One region of the Alteribacillus sp. JSM 102045 genome, then DNA from elsewhere that is predicted to be linked to it. Evidence: riboswitches for the same ligand, from Rfam matches in the RefSeq annotation. Region 1 holds a riboswitch; the other holds the start of a gene.

Region 1 (6,985 bases):
AAAAGAAGTCAAAACCGGAAATAAATTATCTGATTCAACAGATATGGGACCGATGATTAATGAAAAAGAGGCAATTCGTGTTGAAGATTGGGTTAATGAAGCCGTTGATCAAGGCGGTATACTTCTAAGCGGCGGTAACAGAGATAGAGCGCATTATGAGCCTACCGTTTTGGAAAGTGTACCTGAGAATGCAAAAATTGTAAAAGAAGAGGTTTTTGGTCCGGTTGTTTTGTTATTTAAAGTGAAGGATTTAGATGAAGCCATCGAACGATCAAATAATGTAAATTACGGGCTGCAAGCTGGCATTTTCACTGCTGATATTAATGCTGCTTTAAAGGCTGCCAAAAAGCTCCATACGGGAGGGGTAATGATAAATGACAGCAGTGACTTCCGTATAGATGCTATGCCTTTTGGCGGAGTTAAAGGGTCTGGACTTGGAAGAGAAGGCGTTGAATTTGCAATTAGAGAAATGTCAGAAGAACGAATTGTTTGTTTTAAAATGACAGAATAATTTTATAGTAGTCCGGAGTGCTATTCTTTATTGAATAGCACATCCTTTTCTCTAGAGACAGAAAGGACAGAAAGGGGTGGCAGGCTTGTTCTCTAAAGAAGAATACCTTACAAGAATGAACCATACGAAACAGAAAATGATGGAATATGGAGTGGAAGTTCTCCTTATTTCTAATCCTTCAAATATGTTTTATCTAACAGGTTACAATGCTTGGTCTTTTTATGTGCATCAAATCTTAGTCGTTATGATTGATGAGGAGCAGCCCATTTGGATAGGTAGAGAAATGGATGCTCACAGTGCAAAAGTAACAACTTGGTTAGATGAAAATCATATCATCCCTTATCCAGATGAATTTGTTCAATCTACCATAAGGCATCCAATGGATTTTGTTGCAAATATATTAAATGAAATAGGCCAGGGCAATCGTAAAATCGGGCTGGAAATGGATGCTTTTTATTTTACAGGTATGTGTTATGAACGAATCACACAAGGGCTTCCAAACGCTGAATTCAGGAATTTCAGCACTTTGGTAAACTGGGTCCGTTTAATTAAATCAGATAATGAAATTGAATGCATGAAAAAAGCAGCGAAAATTTTAGAAAATTCGATGCATGCTGCTTATTATACCGCGGATGTTGGAATGCGTGAAAACGATGTTGCAGCAGCCATTTATCAAGCACAAATTAGTGGAACTGCAGAGTTTGGGGGAGATTATACTTCAATTGTTCCGATGATCCCTACAAGTGAAAACACAGCAAGTCCACACTTAACCTGGACCGATCGAAGGTATAAACATGGAGATTATTTAACTATTGAAATTGCTGGCTGCTATCGCAGATATCACACACCTATGGCAAGAACAATGGCTATAGGAGAAGCTCCAGACAAAGTAAAAGATCTCGCAGAGGTAGTGGTAGAGGGTATTGAAACGACAATGGATGCAATAAAACCAGGTTTGACGGCAGAAGAAGTAGAAAGCATATGGAGCAAAACAATTGCAAAACGAGGCTATTTTAAAGAGTCTAGATTAGGCTATTCTATTGGTTTAAGCTTCCCTCCTGATTGGGGAGAGCATACAGTAAGTTTTCGAAAGGGAGATCGTACGATATTACAGCCAAATATGACTTTTCATTTAATGCCTGGAATATGGCTTGATAATTATGGTGTAGAGATCACGGAGTCTATTAGAATTACCGAAAATGGCTGTGAGACTTTTGCTAATGTTCCAAGAGAACTTTATATAAAAAAACCATCTAATATTTCTACCATGACCCGGGCTCATAAAGAACAAACAGGATCTTAATTACCGTTTTCTGTAGTGGAAAATATCCGCTGCAGATTTTTTAACCTCTTTATAAAGAACAGGCAACGATAGAGGCGCACCTGCACTTAAAATAAGGTGAACAATGTTAAGTGGTTTTTTAAAAGCAAAATACTGTTCAGAAGGACTTTTCCATGTTAGCATGTGATACAAGATCAAAGAGGTTGGAACTTAAGGAGGTGGAGAGGATATTCGTGAGACAAATCTGCCTTGGTACGACCTCGTTTTTAGCAGTAGTTATTTATTTTAGTGAATGTATTTTCCCCTTCGGAATTCCTCACTTTTTCATACAGTTTCTATGGCTTTCTTGTTATTGCTGTTCGCGTTGCAAAATATGAAAGGATCCAATCGTTTTGTAGTATTACTTCTTTTAACTGTAGGAAGTGTACTTTTTTATTTTATCGAATTTCCTTAAAGGAAATGCTGTATAGTTTTGGAGAGAATCTTAATCTTCTTGGATTATTTTTATTGATTCCATTATTCGGTATTCTGATGTCTGAAGCCGGATATCTTCAGGATTTAAAAACAGTCTTAAGAAAAACAGAAGAAAAAAGACAAGCCCTTCCTTACCGCCTCAGTTACGTAATGACTGCTTTTTTAGGATCATTACTTAATTTAGGCTCTATGCCGCTTGTATATAAAATAGGTTCCGAAAGTTTTTCCTGCTTTGAAAATAAGAAATTCGGCCTCACTCTTTTAAGAGGATTCGGCTTTTGCATGCTGTGGTCGCCTTTTTTTGTTAATGTAGGTCTTGTCCTTGTATTGTACAACCTAACCTGGCAGCAAATAGGAGGATATGGCCTCATAGTGGCTGCATTTTTTCCTTCTATTCGTTTTTCAAAAGAAGAATATGTACAAAAACGAATCAGCTTCATTAAATCATTTTGGTAACCAGTCTTTTCCGTTAAAGGGGTTATCATTTTATTTATTATTATTATTGGTCTCTTTTACTATGGAAATGGCATTACCAGCAAATATGTTAATAATAGTTTCTCTACTTGCACTTATTTATCCAGTGGTATGGTCTATTTGTATTGGATTGTTTCGACAGTATTTACAAGCAGCTTATCAGCACGTGTCGGATTCGTTTGATCGTCTAAATAATGAGATTGGCATTTTTATAACTGCAGGATTTTTTGGCCAAGCTCTGGCAAGGAGCAGTGCCGGAAACATTCTGGCTGAAGCCATACTATGGATGTCACAAGGATTAATACCCCTATTTATCGTAATACTCATTTTAAGCGTTATGTTACTTGCATTGGCTGGGGTTCATCCTGTCATTATTATTTTAGGCCTTGGGAACTCATTAACTCCAGAACAATTTGGAGTATCGCCAGCTTTTATGGGTTTATTAATACTGTGTGCTTGGACTTTATCAACGCAGATATCGCCATTTTCAGAATCGATTCTTATGGCATCACACTTAATGAATGAGCGTCCATGGATCGTAGTAAAGAAAAACATATCGTTTGTACTTGTCATATTAATGATATTTACAATTCTCTTAAGTGTTTTTGAATGGATACAAACAAAATAAAATATAGAGAGAGGAAGCATTATGAATCAACAAAGCAATATATGGATAAATTACTTGCTTGTTATTGGTGTCATGGTTTTATGGGGGATCAATGTTGTAGCTTTAAAAGTTTTAGTGGAATACATGTCTCCAGCAAGTATGCAGGCACTTCGCATTATGACTGCTGGTATTGTCATTTTTATTATTATGTCCTATCTTAAGGAGTGGCAGAAACTTTCTAGAAAAGAATTTAAACATATTGCTGTTGCCTCTTTATTTGGAGTCATTGGCCATCATCTTTTTTTAGCATGGGGACTTATGACGACCTCCGCAGTAAATACATCTTTAATTTTAGCGCTAGTACCGTTAACAACGTCGATTCTGGCTATGTTATTACTTGGAGATCCGGTGACAAAGATTCGCTTCTTAGGGGTAATATTAGGTTTTATTGGGGTAAGCATGTTGACTATTGCCGGCTCAGGCAGCCAAGTCAGTGGTTTATCGTCTGGAGATATCCTTGTATTTCTAGGTATGTTTTCTCAAGCAGTAAGTTTTATTTACATAAAAAAAGCCACAACTACACTTCATCCGCGAGTCATGACAGGATTTATGTTTTTTATTGGGTCCATCGGTCTTTTTTTTATCAGTTTGTTTGTGGAACCAGGCGGTATTATCCAATTGTTTACAGCGCCTTTATTTGTGTGGCTGATTTTTTTCGGTTCTGCTGTTTTAGCTACTGCGTTGGGCCATCAGCTTTTCAACAGTTCCATTCAAAAAATTGGGGCTGGGGAGACAGCAGTGTTTAATAATTTGGTTCCTTTTTTTGGTTTGATAAGCTCTGCATTTCTTTTAAAAGAAACTGTTTATCCAGCTCAGCTTACTGGTTTTATTTTTATAGTAGGAGGGGTGCTGCTAGGCACTGGTTATGTTGAACAAAAATGGGATTACAGCCGCCGGAAAGTAAAGGAGAATTAACGTTTTTGTTTTTTTTCTGGTATCGGATCAAATCCGCCCGGATGAAAGGGATGGCATTTGCAGATCCTTACTAAAGTTAAGCAGCCGCCTTTTAATGCACCAAACCGTTTTACAGCCTCCAATCCATATTCCGAACAAGTCGGATAAAAACGACAGGTTGGTGGAGTAAGAGGAGAAATGAATTTCCTATAGAAGGTTATAATGAAAAGTAAAATTTTTTTCAAAAGACGTCACCCCTTTTATTAATCAAAAAGTATCAAAGCTGTGATTAAAAAGAAATGGACTGTTTGCTTCCGCTTTAAAAGAGGAGAAACAGTCCATTTATTATTAGCTTACGAAAAAGGTGGTTTTTGGCCGCAGGGTAGAACGAAGCATGTTCATTTCTTCTTCATTCAAACGCACCATAGGAAGTCTAACATCACCTGAAATGATACCTTGAATTTCCAATGCTGCTTTAACTGGTGCAGGGCTTGGAGCTGCAAACATTGATTTCATAGTTGGAAGCAGTTCTCTATGGCGTTTGGCAGCATATTGTGGATGCCCATTTAAAAAGCTTTGTACCATATCCTGCATTTCATTTCCAATCACATGTGATGATACAGAAACGATCCCAGTTCCTCCAATAGACATTACAGGAAGTGTAAGGCTGTCGTCTCCACTGTATAAAAGGAAATTTTCAGAAGTATTTTCAATGATATAAGCCATAGCATCTAAATCACCGCTGGCCTCTTTTACTGCTGTGATGTTTTCTATCTCTGCCAAACGAATGATGGTCTCCGGAGTTAATCCTGCTGCACTGCGTCCAGGGATGTTGTAAAGCATAACCGGAAGCTGAGTAGACTCGGCCACTTTTTTAAAATGTAAGTACATCCCTTCTTGGGAAGGCTTGCTGTAGTAAGGAGTGACTAGCATAACTGCGTCTATACCGGTTTTTTCCGCTTTTTTTGTTAATTCAATAGAAGCTTTTGTATTGTTGCAGCCAGTACCTGCAATAACTGGAACACGTCCGTTTACAACTTTTACTACATGCTCAAAAAGAGTTAATTTTTCTTCTTTAGATAATGTAGGAGATTCACCTGTAGTTCCAGCAATTACTAAACTGTCTGATCCGTTAGAAATAAGATGATTAACTAACTTTGTCACTGCACTGTAGTCTACTTCTTCTTGATTATCAAATGGTGTTACCATAGCTGTGCTGATTCTTCCAAAATTCATTTTCGATCACCCTCTGTTTAGAGATTTAAGTCTCATTTTGACAAGACAATTTACAGAGGAGGGCCGGTTCTCACCGGAAACATTCATAGTGACAAAAAAACAACAATGAGACGGGCCTCATTGTTGCATGAACGTTCCAGCTATAAACAGAACCGTTTATGCGTGAGATAGCCCTCCATATAGCATAAGCATGCTATATGACAGTTCCGTATTTATTCAATACGAAACCAGCATCCAACTCATGAGAAGTTGTCTGCTTCGGCAAATCCCCCTTTCAGCAACATTCACAGGACCTCATGTTCCTCCTATTGCTTACTAATGGTCATTGCGCCTCTAACCTCACTTCTTATAAAGAAGTAGGAAATGAAATATAAAAATTTTTGTTACTGCAAACTTTACCAGACAATAAATAGAAATGCAATTGATTCATAAAAAATTTGTTTAATTATCTATTAATATTTGTGTTCCCGTGAACGGTGAAATATTAAACATATTTTTATAACCCGTTATCAAAAACTATATCTTTATAGGTTTCATCCATTATCTTATCGACGTAGTATAAATTGTTGATGTGATTTTGCATCTCCTGGCAGTTGCTGTTATTTTTGAAACAAGAAGAGGCATTAGTTTTTGCCATTTTTAATTCATATAACGTGCTCTGCTGCACCTCCTTTAGAGGTTGAAAAGCATCCGGTACATTAGAAGATAAATCATCTGTTTCTTCTAGCATTTGAGTTAATTGTTTTTGAACCCAGTACTCATTAATGTCCTTTCTTTGCACTTCATCGGCAACCTGGCGGACGGATCGGTGAAAATAGGTGAGATATTCTTCATATTCATTTGCTGCCCTTTTAAGATCCTCATCATCTTGTAAGTCTTTTTTTAATTCATAAGAGCTAGGCTCTGTTTTTAACTCTGAATTTTCCGTCTGTTCATCATTGGGAGCATTATTACATGCAGAAACGATCAAACAATAAAAAAGATACAACATTATCTTTTTCAAAAGGGGACCTCCTTTTTTAATGTAATAAAAATCGAATAAAGTGGCATTATGTAGTATGAGACAGAAAAAGAAGAGATTATTCCTAATGATTAAATTATTCCTTTTAAATAAGCATTTTTTTAATAGAATGAAAGCCGTTATAAAAAATTATTTTAATTTACGTTTTATTTGAGAGAGAAAATCCTTTATAATGAGTGGTGGGAATAAACCATGCATGGGGGGCCGTCCAGGTATGTCTCAATTTCAGCAAATTGCATTAGAACTGCCAGAAGAATTATATTCTGAAATTGAGCACCTTACGGAGGAAGAAAAAAATTCTTTCTTTCGTAATGTGTTACAAGAACAGATTAAACAAAGAAAAGCTACGGACTTAGAAAATCAAATGAAACAGGGCTATTTAGAAATGGCTCAAATTAATATGGAGCTCTGCAAGGATTTTGAAAA
Region 2 (6,985 bases), on a different contig from region 1:
AATCGTTTGAAAAAGGCTTACAGCAACTGACTGAAGAAGGTGCTGTGCAATTATTTCAAACATACAACAAATACCCAGAACAGCAGATTATTGGCGTTGTAGGGGTTTTACAATTTGAAGTTATGGAATATCGTTTAAAAAATGAATATAATGCGGATATTCGTCTAGAAAAGCTTCCTTTTTCCATTGCACGATGGGTAAATGGAGAGCCAGAGGAATTAGAAACTTTTAAAAAGCGCCAGAAAAACTTGGCGTTAGACAGAGATGGAAGAATTGTCGCTTTGTTCGATAACGAATTTCAAATGAATATGACAAAAGACAAATATCCAAAATTGACTTTTTATGAAAATTCTTATATGAAATAAGATATTGAACTGCGGCCTAATGGCTGCAGTGTTTTTTTATGGACTTTCAGGACTCCTTCTAAAAATCTTCCAAATATACCAAAATACTAAGTAATGCATTGTTAAATGTAATGCCATCCAAATGGAATACATTCTTCTTTAGCGATTTCGCATCTTCCTTTCTTCTTTATTCTAACCGTTTCTTAATAGCTTCCATAATATTATCAATAGTCATGTCTTCGTTTTCTTAAAAAAATCTGCCATTCGGTTTCTGCATTTTCAGAAGAATTCTTCTTATATCACCAATTAATGCGATAAATTTCCACTATTGCACCTTCAACTTACCAGTCACAAGTAAAACAGCCACAAATCATTTCCAAATTACTTCCATATTCAAAAGAGACTCGTAGCAGGGGTAGTATCTGCTCCTGTAAAAACCCTGAACCCTCTTGTTCAGGATATACGAGCAAACATTTTCCTTTTTCACCTAACGTTATTATATAAGAAGAGAAATAACGTCCATACAAAAGAAAAGTAAACTACCTCTTCTAGTTCAATTCGTGTTACCCTAATGTAAATGAGAAAAAAAGTACATAATATTCTCGTTTTTGGTAGAAAAAACTCTTTCTTAAAAGCTGAGGTACTAGCAAAAGAACTTAATTTAATACAGACTTAAACTGAGGTGACAACCATGAATGTAGTAGCAATCGACATGGACGGGACCCTTTTAAACTCAGAAGGGTTTATATCAGAAAAAAATGCACAAGCACTCCGAGCACTTCAAGCACAAGGACATAAAGTTATCATTGCAACTGGACGGGGGCTGCCGGACGTAAATCGTTTACTAGGAGACGTCAATATAACGCCAGATGGAGTCGTTTCTTTAAATGGAGCCAGAGTATTTTGGGAAGGAGAAGCTATTCAAGAATCCTATATGGGACAGGAGGAATCGGCCAATTTGATAGAATGGCTGAATGAAAACGAATATTACTTTCACATTTATACCGATAAAGGATTATTCTCCCCTTCACGATCTCGAGAGTTTTTTATGAATGACTTGGAAATATATACACAGGATAAAGAAGGCGGAGAAGAAATGAAAGAAGCAATCCGCCGCAGGGCAGACGGACACCACAGACAAGCAAATATGAAAGAGCTAAGCTCTCCAATTATGATTGTTAAGCAGGATCTTACCGTTTACAAATTTCTAATTGTCTCTATGCTTGAACAGAAACTTGAGACTTGCCGGAAGGCCTGGGGAGATAAACATAATATACTTATCACCTCTTCAGGCCGTGATAATCTGGAAATTATGCATCCTGATACCCAAAAAGGCAAAGGACTTCTGCACATCGTAGAGCACGCAGGTTTAAATATAGGTTCAACTTTTGCAATAGGGGATAATTATAATGACCTCCCGCTATTTAATGCTGCGGCGACAAGTATTGCTATGGGTAATGCCGAAGTAGATGTAAAAAGAGTAGCAACCCATGAAACGACCCACCATGATAATGACGGAGTTGCCCAGGCTATTGAAAAATTTATATTAAAGTCCTCTGCACGAACCTAATAAATGGCATTAAAAAACAAGTTGCCTTCTGTGCTTACTGCTGATATAATTTCCCGTGGTTATTAGAAAAGCTTAGCTGCTATTATCAAAAAGTAAATATAACCTCATCCCGCTTGATGAGGTAGAGGCGCGAATGAAATGAGTACGATCTGGGAGATGACTTCGACGATCAGAGATGGAAAGGTTCATTTGCCGAAGCCGGAAAAGGTCGTCATATCTTACCGGCTGGGCTTGCATTAAACAAGTGCAAGACTGTCACGATGCATTCGTCGTGGAGGACTACTATGAAACGGGATACCGTTATAACCTGCCTGGCGATGGAATCCAGGCAGGTTTTTTGCATAAGCTTTAGAATAAATAATGAAATAGAAAGGAGATTAGCTATTATGAATGAGCCGTCGATTCTGTCGCTGCTTCCTCCCATTATCGCTTTATTAATGATTATTGCGACAAGAAAGGTTCTTCCTTCTCTAGGCGTTGGGATTATTATCGGTGCGCTAATTCTCAGCGATTGGTCCGTCACCGAAGGAGCTGCCCTTATTTTGGAAATATTTGCCGGCATTTTTGTAGTAGAAGGAGCTATTAATGACTGGGAATTATACATTATTTTCTTTTTATTGATTCTCGGCGTAATGGCAGCTCTAATAAGTTTTTCAGGTGGAAGCCGAGCTTTTGGAGAGTGGGCATTAAAACGTGTGAAAACGAGGATTGGAGCTCAGCTTGTAACCTTGCTATTTGGTATCCTTGTTTTTATTGATGATTATTTTAACAGTTTAACAGTCGGTCAGGTAAGCCGACCGCTAACAGACAGGCATCAAATCTCACGAGCCAAGCTTGCTTATATCGTCGATTCTGTTGCCGCTCCAGTTTGTGTCATTGCTCCGCTGTCCAGCTGGGGAGCCTATATTATTACAATCATTGCCGATATTCTCAGAAGTCACGGACAGACACAATATGGTGGCCTTCAAGCTTTCCTTTATATGGTACCTATGAACTTTTATGCTATGACTGCCCTATTATTCGTCTTTCTCGTTATTGTTTGGAAACTAGATTTTGGGCCGATGCGTACTCATGAAAAACGTGCGATCCTGCATAGTCAAGTACTTGACCCAGATCGTTCGGGTGTCCCTGGTGAACAATCCCAACAGCTCGATGAACACAAAGGAAAAGTACGTGATTTAATCATACCCATACTAGTACTTATTGTCAGTACTATTGTCTTTATGATTGTAACAGGCGCTCAAACAGCTGATAAAGTGACAGCTTTATCGGTCTTTGCAGAAACCGACGTAGCAAGCTCTCTCGTTTACGGTGGGTTAATTGGCCTTGGTGTCACTGTGCTGCTCACTTTCACAAAGCGTCCCGCTGCTAATAGCTTTATGAAAACTATTTTTGCTGGGATTCAATCGATGCTCCCTGCGATATATATTTTAATTCTCGCTTGGATTATTGTAAGTATTATTGATGAATTAGGCACTGGCCAATATTTAGCGGACTTCATCGATGGAACTATTCCCTTATTCCTGCTTCCTGCCCTTCTGTTTTTACTAGCAGGATTTATGGCATTTTCTACCGGCACATCGTGGGGTACATTTTCCATTTTACTTCCTATTGCTGGTGAAATAGCAGCGGCTTTGGATATTTCTTTAATTCTGCCAATGCTTGCAGCAGTATTAGCAGGTTCCATTTTGGGTGATCACTGCTCCCCTATTTCTGACACGACTATTTTGTCCTCTACAGGGGCCGGAAGTCATCATATCGATCACGTTATTACTCAGCTTCCTTACGCTGTATTCTCTGCAGTTGGAGCATTTGCTGGTTATCTTATCCTCGGAGCAACCGGAAGTACTCTTGCAGGCCTGGCCGCAGCCGTTCTCATAACTGTAATTATTGCTCTTTTCTTTAAAATAAACAACAAACCGATAGCCGCCGAAAATAAAGGATAATATATATTCAATTGTCATATAATAGCCCAAAGCTCATTAATGCTTTGGGCGTTTTTTTATTTTTATACTGTTTAAGAAAGGGATAGAACGGAAAAAGAGAAAGTAAGGTATGTGACACGTCATTTACATTTTGTGGGGGGCATGAATTATGGAAGTCTTATTTATTATCGTTGTTATTATAATTGTAGCCGTCTATTTTTCTCCATTTTTTTTAGAAAGTTTGCAAGCATCCTTTCCTTATTTCAATACTTTAATGAGAGTCCGTTATACTATTATTTTTGGCGGCATCGGTTTATTATATGGAATTGCTGGAGAGATCTTGGATATCACAGATATCTTTTTTGGGATGATTGCAGGGAGTCTGATTGATTTCCTTCTACGCGGTGGGCAGGAAACACGATCTCCCTAGTTCTCTTTTAGAATAAAAATGGGACCGGGACAAAACCCAGTAATTAAAAAGAGTGGTACTCGCCAATACGTTGGTGAGTACCACTCTTTTTTTTAATAAAATTCTAAAATGAAGTACGCAAAAAGGATACCTTCTGATAAAGTTAAAGCAACCACACAAAAACAGTATCGGAGGTATCCTTATGTTTAAACATTGAATCAAGTCATTTTGCCGTTAGATTTAGAAATAAAACTTCAAGAAAATGATATAGGCTATGCCGTCAACGATGTCGTAGAGAGTATTCCGGATGAAGCATTCACTGGATTTTTGCGTAAAACAGGCTGTCCGGCTTATCATCCGCGAATGATGATGAAGGTAATTTTATGCGCTTATACGCAATCCGTTTTCTCTGGTAGAAAGATTGAAGGATTATTGAAAGATAGTGTACGTATGATGTGGTTAGCTCAAGGGTATGAACCAAGTTACCGTACGATTAATCGTTTTCGTGTCCATCCACAGGTTAAAGAGCTCCTGCGTCAGTGCTTTGTCCAATTTCGTTGTCAGCTTGTACAGGAAAAATTGATTGAGGAAGAAGCGATTTTTATTGATGGTACCAACATTGAAGCGAATGCCAATAAGTTTACGTTTGTTTGGCAGTGCGTAAACAAAAATACCAAAAAGACATGGCTATATTTGGGGATCGCAATAGTTATTCTAAAACGGATCATGATGCCACTTTTATGCGAATGAAAGATGACTATATGAGAAATGGTCAACTCAAAGCCGGTTCCACGAACGTTCATCCCATTTCTAAATAAGATTGAGAAAGGCTTTTTTCAGTTGCCAACGTACATTGTCGCTGACGCCGGTTATGGCAGTGAACAGAATTATGAAGATATTCTAAACCATCGAAAACGTACGCCACTCATCACGTACAACTTGTATCGTAAAGAGAAGAAAAAGAAATATAAGAAAGATCCTTTTAACGTGGCCAACTATGATCAAGAAGACGATTCATTGACCTGTCCAAATGGGAAAACACTGCTTTCGCTATATGTCAAACCGAACGGATAAAGCAGGATTTCAACGAACATTTAAGGTCTATGAATGTGAAGACTGTTCCGGTTGTCCATTACGAGCCCAATGTACGAAGGCAAAGGAAGGAAAGAATCGAAAAGTTTATTACAATGAAAAATGGGAAAACCAAAAAGCCAAAAAGCATATATGAGAGAAAAGCTTTCGGAAACGAAAACGGGTGAAATCTATGGTAAGCGTAAGATAGATGTCGAGCCAGTCTTCGGATTTTTGAAGGCTAATTTGCGTTTCACTCGAATGTCGGTGAGAGGCAAGGAAAAAGTAGAAAATGAGTTAGGGTTTGCATTTATGGCGGTGAACTTGAGAAAGTATACCGCCTCCATACATCATGGACCCCTGAATAATAACCAAAAAAGATTCCGATTATAAAAAAACGATAATCGGAATCTTTTTTTACTATTTCGGACTAGTTATGTCCCAGCCCCATTAGCCTTTCATTAAACAGTTTTTGGAATAAGGTTAAAGCAGCGCTTGTAGATCCACTCATAATCTTTCACAGTCATATCACGAGGATTTCCTACTGTTTGCGGATCATTTTGAGCTTCTTTTGCAAGACGCTCTACCATGTCACTGCTTACTCCTTGCTCTTCTAAATTAGGAATGTCAAGGTCTTCAACCAGATCATACATCCAGTTTACTGCAGCTTTCGCAGCTTCTTCAGTAGTCATGTGGAAAGTGTCGATACCAAACGCCTGTGCAATGCGTGCAAAACGATCTGGTGCACCTTTCCAATTATATTCCATTACAGGCCCTATCATAGCAGCTACGCACTGACCATGGGCTACTGGAATGATTCCACCTAATGTTTGGCTCATTGCGTGTGCAGCACCTGCGGATTCACTTCCGTAAGAAAGACCGGCAAGCATAGCTACTTGAGCCATTCCGTAGCGTGCTTCAAGGTCTGTGCCATCAGCATATGCGCGACGGATATATTTTGCAGCATATTCCATAGCCATCAGAGCTACCGCATCCGTAACAGGCTGTGCAAACTTCATTGTATAGCATTCTACAGCGTGAGCAATCGCATCAATACCTGTCATTGCTGTTACATGTGGCGGCATGGATACATGAAGCTCAGGATCAATAATCGTAAGATGAGCTGCAATTAGCGGTCCGCCTGTGTTAAATTTAAATTCACGCTCTTCATCTGTAATAACCGCCCACTGCGTTACTTCAGAACCAGTACCTGCAGTAGTAGGAATAGTAGTAAGCGGTGGAATACGGTTTTCAAGCGGCTTTTTGCCTTCAGCTGCTTCATAATCAAGGACAGTGCCTTCGTGTGTTGCTTCTACACCAATAGCTTTTGCGGTATCCATAGAGCTTCCGCCGCCGACAGCAACAAGACCATTACAACCTTCTTCTTTATATACTTTAGAACCTTCCCCAATCAAACGCACTGGAGGGTTGGGCTCTACTTTATTAAAGACAACTACTTCAACACCAGCTTTTTCAAGATTTTCAACAACTGGGTTTATAACTCCTGCCTTGTAAATTCCTGGGTCTGTAACAAGAAGTACTTTGTTTGCTCCCAGTGACTTCACTTCTTCTCCAATGTATTTGATCGAACCAATTCCATGCTTGATAGCTGTTGGAATTTCAAATGTATGATAATTTAACATGTGTTCTACTTTCATATTAAGAC

What was found. A riboswitch is a leader RNA that binds a small molecule or an ion and turns the genes downstream of it on or off. The one in region 1 is predicted to bind lysine.
Region 2: linked by a shared signal. The riboswitch ahead of ACE1TI_RS15330 (Na+/H+ antiporter NhaC family protein) and the one ahead of dapA (4-hydroxy-tetrahydrodipicolinate synthase) in region 1 are both predicted to bind lysine.

Annotation. Positions count from the first base shown of each region.
Region 1 is NZ_JBHFQG010000047.1:3,421-10,405, forward strand. It holds gene ACE1TI_RS19575 (aldehyde dehydrogenase family protein) at 1-511, shown strand, start outside; gene ACE1TI_RS19580 (M24 family metallopeptidase) at 597-1,814, shown strand; gene ACE1TI_RS19585 (hypothetical protein) at 2,301-2,723, shown strand; gene ACE1TI_RS19590 (hypothetical protein) at 2,683-3,369, shown strand; gene ACE1TI_RS19595 (DMT family transporter) at 3,391-4,323, shown strand; gene yidD (membrane protein insertion efficiency factor YidD) at 4,320-4,547, opposite strand; gene dapA (4-hydroxy-tetrahydrodipicolinate synthase) at 4,651-5,538, opposite strand; lysine riboswitch at 5,699-5,882, opposite strand; gene ACE1TI_RS19610 (hypothetical protein) at 6,035-6,541, opposite strand; gene ACE1TI_RS19615 (hypothetical protein) at 6,774-6,985, shown strand, end outside.
Region 2 is NZ_JBHFQG010000025.1:18,517-25,501, reverse strand. It holds gene ACE1TI_RS15340 (peptide chain release factor 3) at 1-365, shown strand, start outside; purine riboswitch at 732-830, opposite strand; gene ACE1TI_RS15335 (Cof-type HAD-IIB family hydrolase) at 1,036-1,914, shown strand; lysine riboswitch at 2,029-2,204, shown strand; gene ACE1TI_RS15330 (Na+/H+ antiporter NhaC family protein) at 2,301-3,860, shown strand; gene ACE1TI_RS15325 (hypothetical protein) at 4,009-4,269, shown strand; partial or broken gene ACE1TI_RS15320 (transposase) at 4,462-5,712, shown strand; gene gbsB (choline dehydrogenase) at 5,781-6,985, opposite strand, start outside.